Bradyrhizobium diazoefficiens: one gene and its partner. The protein of the gene in region 2 interacts with the protein of the main gene of each other region in a pairwise test. Links are inferred from orthologs where the notes say so. Each region holds a gene or a part of one and is shown on either strand. Other genes may lie near its edges.

Evidence for each region. The genes of interacting proteins can lie anywhere in the genome.
Region 1: the proteins of secA (region 2) and secB interact in binary tests that used the Escherichia coli proteins (3 or more experiments, as listed by UniProt). The link is inferred for Bradyrhizobium diazoefficiens from one-to-one orthologs.

The regions. Positions count from the first base shown.
Region 1 is NZ_CP067102.1:280,841-283,956, reverse strand. The notes cover bases 1-2,822. They hold secB (protein-export chaperone SecB), read right to left. Parts: upstream 1,745-2,822; coding sequence 1,256-1,744; downstream 1-1,255. Other genes in these bases: JJC00_RS01225 (Tim44/TimA family putative adaptor protein), read left to right, coding at 2,167-2,822; dnaQ (DNA polymerase III subunit epsilon), read left to right, coding at 540-1,259; coaE (dephospho-CoA kinase), read left to right, coding at 1-511. In the rest of the region: more of JJC00_RS01225, read left to right, coding at 2,823-2,871; mltA (murein transglycosylase A), read left to right, coding at 2,849-3,116. UniProt on the Escherichia coli protein: One of the proteins required for the normal export of some preproteins out of the cell cytoplasm. It is a molecular chaperone that binds to a subset of precursor proteins, maintaining them in a translocation-competent state.
Region 2 is NZ_CP067102.1:7,818,180-7,822,177, reverse strand. The notes cover bases 244-3,652. They hold secA (preprotein translocase subunit SecA), read left to right. Parts: upstream 244-611; coding sequence 612-3,452; downstream 3,453-3,652. Other genes in these bases: JJC00_RS36545 (peptidylprolyl isomerase), read right to left, coding at 244-260. Also shown: more of JJC00_RS36545, read right to left, coding at 1-243; JJC00_RS36535 (MarR family winged helix-turn-helix transcriptional regulator), read right to left, coding at 3,667-3,998. UniProt on the Escherichia coli protein: Required for protein export, interacts with the SecYEG preprotein conducting channel.

The DNA of each region.
Region 1 (3,116 bases), 7.5 Mb from region 2 along the record:
CGCCGATGCTGCCGTCCATCAGCTCTATCAAGGCGAGGCCGCACCCGCGATCGAGGCCGCCTTTCCCGGCACCACCGCGAACGGAAAGGTCGATCGTTCCAAACTGTCTGCGCGCGTGGTGCACGATCCCGCCGCGATCAAGCAGCTCGAGCAGATCGTTCACCCCATGCTCGGCGCCTCCCGGCAAAAATTCTTTGCCGATGCCGAAGCCGCCAAGGCACCGGTCGTGGTCCTGGATATTCCCCTGCTGTTCGAAACCGGCGGTGAGAAGCGGGTCGACGCCGTGGTCGTGGTCTCGACCTCGCCGGAAATCCAGCGCGAACGTGTGCTGGCGCGGGGAACCATGGACGAAGCAAAACTGGACGCCATCATCGCCAAGCAGACGCCTGATGCCGAAAAGCGCAAACGGGCCGATTTCGTCGTGGATACCTCACACGGACTTGAGCCGGTGCGCGCGCAAATCACGCACATCCTGGCCGAGGTCGTTAAGATGCCGCAGCGGCGAGCCTGATTCGCCGCCTCATACGGCACCACACATCATGCGCGAAATCGTTCTCGATACCGAAACCACCGGCCTCGATCCGCTCCGCGGCGATCGCCTGGTCGAAATCGGCTGCGTCGAGATCTTCAACCGCATGCCGACGGGACAGACGTACCACGTCTATATCAATCCTGAACGGGACATGCCGGCGGAAGCCTTTGCCGTGCATGGGCTGTCGGCCGAGTTTCTCTCGACCAAGCCGCTGTTCCACGAGGTCGTCGACGAATTTCTGGCGTTCGTCGGCGATGCGCCGCTGGTGATCCACAACGCTTCGTTCGACATCAGCTTCATCAATGCCGAGCTCGACCGGATCAAGCGTGCCGCGATCCCGCGCGAGCGGCTGGTCGATACGCTGCTGCTGGCGCGGCGCAAGCATCCCGGTGTGTCGAACCGGCTCGACGATCTCTGCTCGCGCTACTCGATCGACAATTCACGCCGCACCAAGCACGGCGCGCTGCTCGATTCCGAACTGCTCGCGGAGGTCTATGTCGATCTGGTCGGGGCGCGGCAGTCGCAGCTGCTGCTGGCGTCAGACGCCCAGGAGATTCGCGTCAATGCCGCTGGCGATGCGCCGCGGCGGCAGCGGTCTGTGCCGCTCGCGCCGCGGGTTTCAGACGCCGAGCGCGAAGCCCACCGGGCTTTCATCGCAACGCTCGGCGACAAGGTGATCTGGAACGAGTTTTTGGCCGCTCCAGTTGCCGTCACTCCGGCTGGTTAGGCCTGACCGGTCTGACCACCAGCGGCCATTTGCCGCTCCATGTTCTGGCGATAGAGACCGACGAAATCGACCGGGTCCAGCATCAGCGGCGGGAACCCGCCGTCGCGCACGGCGGTCGCGATGATCTCGCGGGCGAACGGGAATAGCAGGCGCGGGCATTCGATCATGACCAGCGGATGCAGGTTCTCCTTCGGCACGTTGACGATCCGGAACACGCCGGCATAGGCGAGCTCGAACGAGAACATCACCTTGCCCGCGTTCTCGGCCTTGCCTTCGACCGACAGCGTCACCTCGAACTCGGATTCGCTGAGGTTGTTGGCGCTGACATTGATCTGGATGTTGATCTGGGGCGCCTGGCTTTGCGGCTGGAGCGAGGTCGGCGCGTTCGGATTTTCGAACGAAAGGTCCTTGGTATATTGCGCCAGCACGTTGAGCTGGGGAGCAGCCTGGGCCGCCTCGGGAGGGGTGCCGTTACCGTTGGTCATCAGAGTGTCTCCTTACCCGATTTGGGCTGAATTTCGCGGCGGTTGGCTAACATAGGGCCGCCTCATTCCACAAGGACGAACGGCTCCGGACGGTCGATCCGGGCCACGCCTACAACTGTGACGTTCCGCCCGCCCCGGACCCGAAATCGCACGTTAAACGCTTGAAGATGCGCGATTTCCGGCCAGGATCGGGTTTCCCCTTAAGCATAAAACGCGCTACACTTGATGCTGTGCCAAAAGGCGCCATTGGCCGGGCATGATTTCGTGCCTACATCCGACGGACGCGACGCGCAGGCCCAAAACCGGTCCTAAAATGGTGATGTAGCCTTGCCGTTCCGGTATGGAACGGTCTACTGGCCGGATTGATTTTCCCGGCAGCGACCCCAAAGAAGACCTGAGAAAAGACCAGAAAGCGATACGACGTGGACATCTACACCATCATCTTCCTTGCGCTGGCGGTCTTTATTTTCCTGCGGCTGCGCAGCGTGCTGGGGCAACGGACCGGCAATGAGCGGCCGCCGTTCGACCGCACGGCTCGTAATGCGCTTGGGGGTGCCCCGGACAAGAATGTCGTGACCATGCCGGGCAAGGTGATCGACCAGGCGCCGCTGGCGCCGACGGCCGAGCCCGCTCCGCCCTCCGACCGCTGGAAGGGGCTGACCGAGCCGGGCACCGCGCTCGCCCAGGGCCTCGATGCCATCGTCGACAGGGATTCCACCTTCGATCCGCGCCACTTCATCTCGGGCGCCCGCGGCGCCTATGAGATGATCGTGCTGGCCTTCGCCAATGGCGATCGCCGCGCGCTGCGCGACCTGTTGTCGTCCGAGGTCTATGAAAGCTTCGACGCCGCAATCAAGGACCGCGAGAAGAACGAGCAGAAGACCGAGACGCGCTTCGTCTCGATCGACAAGGCCGAGCTGGTCGGCGCCGAGCTGCGCGATCGCACGGCCCAGCTCACGATCCGGTTCGTCTCCCAGATGATCTCGGCCACCCGCGACAAGGCCGGCAACATCGTCGACGGCAACCCTGACACGGTCGCCGACATTACCGACATCTGGACTTTCGCCCGCGATATCACCTCTCGCGATCCGAACTGGAAGCTGGTTGGCACCGGAAGCGCGAATTAAGAGTTTCCTGAAGAACAGCGCGACGGCGCTTTGCGCAGGTGTCGTCGTGCTGGCTTCGTTTTCGCTTGGCGCCGAGGCTGCGCGGCGCCACTACCGCAGCCATTACCATCATCTTCCCGACGTGGCCGCGATTCCTCCGCGGGCGTTGCCCTATCCGCAGCTCCCTCTCCCGTTCGAAATTCCCGGCGCACAATATTTGCCGCTGGTCTGGGCGGACGTGAAGGGCTGGAGCGATGACGATCATC
Region 2 (3,998 bases):
TTCATGTCGATCAGGAACGACAGGACGTTCTCGTCCTTGGTCGCCGGGTCCATCTGGGCGAGGCTCGGTCCAAGCTCCTCCTCGGCCATGGCGACGTCACTCTTCTTGATTTCAACGCCATTGACCTTGGCCAGAACGGGATCGTCGGCCGCCCGGAGCGGGCCGGCGACCGCCAGGGACAGCGCCAGGGCAAAGCAGCCAGCCAGGGCGGACGCGTGGCGGAAACGCTGGCCGGTGGTTACCGGGAACGAGGTGGTCATGCAAAATCCTTATGTTGAAGCAGGGCTGCTTAAGCCGGGCGGACACTCGCCCAATTCAGGGGGGCTTGGCAACGCGAAAAGTCTGTCAAAATGATGAATTAGCCGCAATGCGCCCGCCGTTGACAAGGCCCTGACCGGGCCATATCTCTGCCCGGTCGCGACCATGGCGAGGGCGTTTGTTTTGCTGCGTTTTTGGCCGTTGAACCCAGACTAGCCCAATTCCCACCCATATGGCGGATGACCCCCGCAGTCCGGGCTCTGACGCCAACAGGCGTCACGGTGTGTTGATAGGCAGATGGGTGACAACTTCTTGGCTGCAACGCGGTTAAATCGCGAACACAGGAACTAGGCATGATCGGCGCGCTCGCCCGCAAGTTTTTCGGCTCCGCCAACGACCGGCGGGTGAAGGGATACCAGTCCCGCGTCAGCGCGATCAACGCGCTGGAGGCGGAGGTCTCGAAGCTCTCCGACGAGGCGCTCAAGGCCCGCACGGTCGAGTTCAAGAAGCAGCTCGCCGAGGGCAAGACGCTCGACGACCTGCTGGTGCCCGCCTTCGCCACCGTGCGCGAGGCCGCCAAGCGCACGCTCGGCCAGCGCCATTTCGACGTCCAGCTGATCGGCGGCATGGTGCTGCATGAGGGCGACATCGCCGAGATGAAGACCGGCGAAGGCAAGACGCTGGTGGCGACGCTCGCGGTCTACCTCAACGCGCTCGCCGGCAAGGGCGTCCACGTCGTCACCGTCAACGACTACCTCGCCCGCCGCGACTCCGGCTGGATGGGCCAGATTTACGGCTTCCTCGGCCTGACCACCGGCGTCATCGTCCACGGCCTCGACGATGCCGAGCGCAAGGCGGCCTATGCCTGCGACATCACCTACGGCACCAACAACGAATACGGCTTCGATTATCTGCGCGACAATATGAAGTACCGGCTCGAGGACATGGTCCAGCGGCCGCACTTCTACGCCATCGTCGACGAAGTCGACTCCATCCTGATCGACGAAGCCCGCACGCCGCTGATCATCTCCGGCCCGCTCGACGATCGCTCGGACTTCTACAACACGATCGACGGCTTCCTGCCCAAGCTCGACAAGAGCGACTACGAGGTCGACGAGAAGCAGCGCACGGTGACGCTGACCGAAGCCGGCATGGAGAAGATCGAGACGTTGCTGCGCGATGCCGGCCAGCTCAAGGGCGAGTCGCTCTACGACGTCGAGAACGTCTCCGTCGTGCACCACATCAACCAGGCGCTGCGCGCCCACACGCTGTTCACCCGCGACAAGGACTACATCGTCCGCGACGACGAGGTCGTGATCATCGACGAGTTCACCGGCCGCATGATGGCCGGCCGGCGGTATTCCGAAGGTTTGCACCAGGCGCTGGAAGCCAAGGAGCACGTCCAGGTCCAGCCGGAAAACCAGACGCTGGCTTCGATCACTTTCCAGAACTATTTCCGGATGTACGAAAAGCTCGCCGGCATGACCGGCACGGCGCTCACCGAAGCCGACGAGTTGTTCGACATCTACAAGCTCGAGGTCGTGGAAATCCCGACCAACCTGCCGGTCGCCCGTCTCGACGAGGACGACGAGGTCTATCGCACTCAGAACGAGAAATACGCCGCGATCCTTTCCGAGATCGAGCGCGCCAATTCGCGGCTGCAGCCGGTGCTGGTCGGCACTGCCTCGATCGAAAAATCGGAAGTGATCGCCGAATACCTCAAGAAGCACGGCTATCGGCAGATCGATTTCGGCAACGAAAATTCGATGCAGAAGCTGTACGCCGCGGCGCGCGCCAACAAGCCGGCAAAGCTGTTCGCGGTCCTGAACGCGCGCTTCCACGAGCAGGAAGCCTACATCGTCGCCGAGGCCGGCGTGCCCGGCGCGATCACGATCGCGACCAACATGGCCGGCCGCGGTACCGACATCAAGCTCGGCGGCTCGCTCGATATGCGCATCCAGCAGGAGACCACCGGCATCGAGGACGAAGCCGAGAAGGCCAAGAAGATCGAGCAGATCAAGGCCGACATCGAGCACTTCCGCGACATCGTGCTGAAGGCCGAGGAGACCGTCGAGATCGAGCCGGCCAAGGGCTCGAAGCCGGCCAAGACCGTCAGGAAGCCGGGCGGCCTCTACATCATCGGCTCGGAGCGGCATGAATCCCGCCGCATCGACAACCAGCTGCGCGGCCGTTCCGGCCGCCAGGGCGACCCCGGCCGCTCAAAGTTCTTCCTGTCGCTGGAAGACGATCTGATGCGCATCTTCGGCTCGGATCGCCTTGACAGCATGCTCCAGCGTCTCGGCCTGCAAGAGGGCGAGGCCATCATCCATCCCTGGATCAACAAGGCCTTGGAGAAGGCGCAGCAGAAGGTCGAGGCGCGCAACTTCGACATCCGCAAGAACCTGCTCAAGTTCGACAACGTCCAGAACGACCAGCGCAAGGTGATCTTCGACCAGCGCGTCGACCTGATGAAGGACGACAGCGTCGCCGAGACCGTCACCGACATGCGCCATGCCTTCATCGACGACCTCGTCGCCAAGCACGTGCCCGAGCATGCCTATGCCGAGCAGTGGGACGTCGCCGGCCTGAAGGAAGAGCTGAAGCGCGTGCTCGATCTCGATCTGCCGGTCGACGATTGGGCCAAGGAAGAGGGCATCGCCGACGAGGAGCTGCTCAAGCGCATCGAGACCCGCGCGGACGAGCACATGGCGGCCAAGGTCGGGCAATGGGGCCCCGACGTGATGCGTTACGTCGAGAAGACCATCCTGCTGCAGACGCTCGACCATCTCTGGCGCGAGCACCTGATCATGCTCGACCATCTGCGTCAGGTCATCGGCCTGCGCGGCTACGGCCAGCGCGATCCGTTGCAGGAGTACAAGACCGAGGCCTTCAACCTCTTCCAGGAGATGAGCGCGCATCTGCGCGAGGCCGTCACCGCGCAGTTGATGCGCGTCGAGATCGTCCCGCCGGAGCAGGAAGCCCCGCTGTTGCCGCAGATGGAAGCGCACAAGCTCAACCCGGATACCGGCGAAGACGAGATGGCACTTGCCAGTGTCACGCTCGCCCCGCAGGCCACCGACGCGGCGCTGCGCGATCCCAAGAACCCGGCAAGCTGGGGCAAGGTCGGCCGCAACGAGGACTGCCCCTGCGGCTCAGGCAAGAAGTACAAGCATTGCCACGGGCGGTATGCGTAAGGTTAGCTGCGCTGTCATGCACGTGAGGCGCTGAGCGCTCGCCTCAGCCTCCACTGTCGTCGTCCGGCTTGACCGGGCGACCCAGTACGCCGCGGCCTTTCGATTCAACAACGACGGTCTCTGGAATACTGGATCGCCCGATTAAATCGGGCGACGACGGCTGAGTGTGTGGTGTGCAGCTATCGCGTCGGCGAGAAAGCGCAAAGGCGCCCCCTTAGTTCGAGCTATCGATCAAGCTCTCCAGCAGCCGCTTCAGCTCGCTCGTCGACTTGTCACCGTAGCTCTCCAGGATGTGCTCTTCCTGGTCGACCGCGAGCGAGTTGAGTTTCCGACACAGCACCTTGCCGCGGTCGGAGATGAACATCAGCACCTTGCGACGGTCGTTCGGGTCCTGCACGCGATAGACCAACGTGTCGGAGACCATGCGGTCGATCATCTTGGTCAGCGTCGGGTGGTTGAGCAGCACGGCGTCTGCAAGCTCGCCCATCGAATGGCCATCGCCGTCCGACAGCACTTTCAGGATGCGCCACTGCTCGACGGGAACCC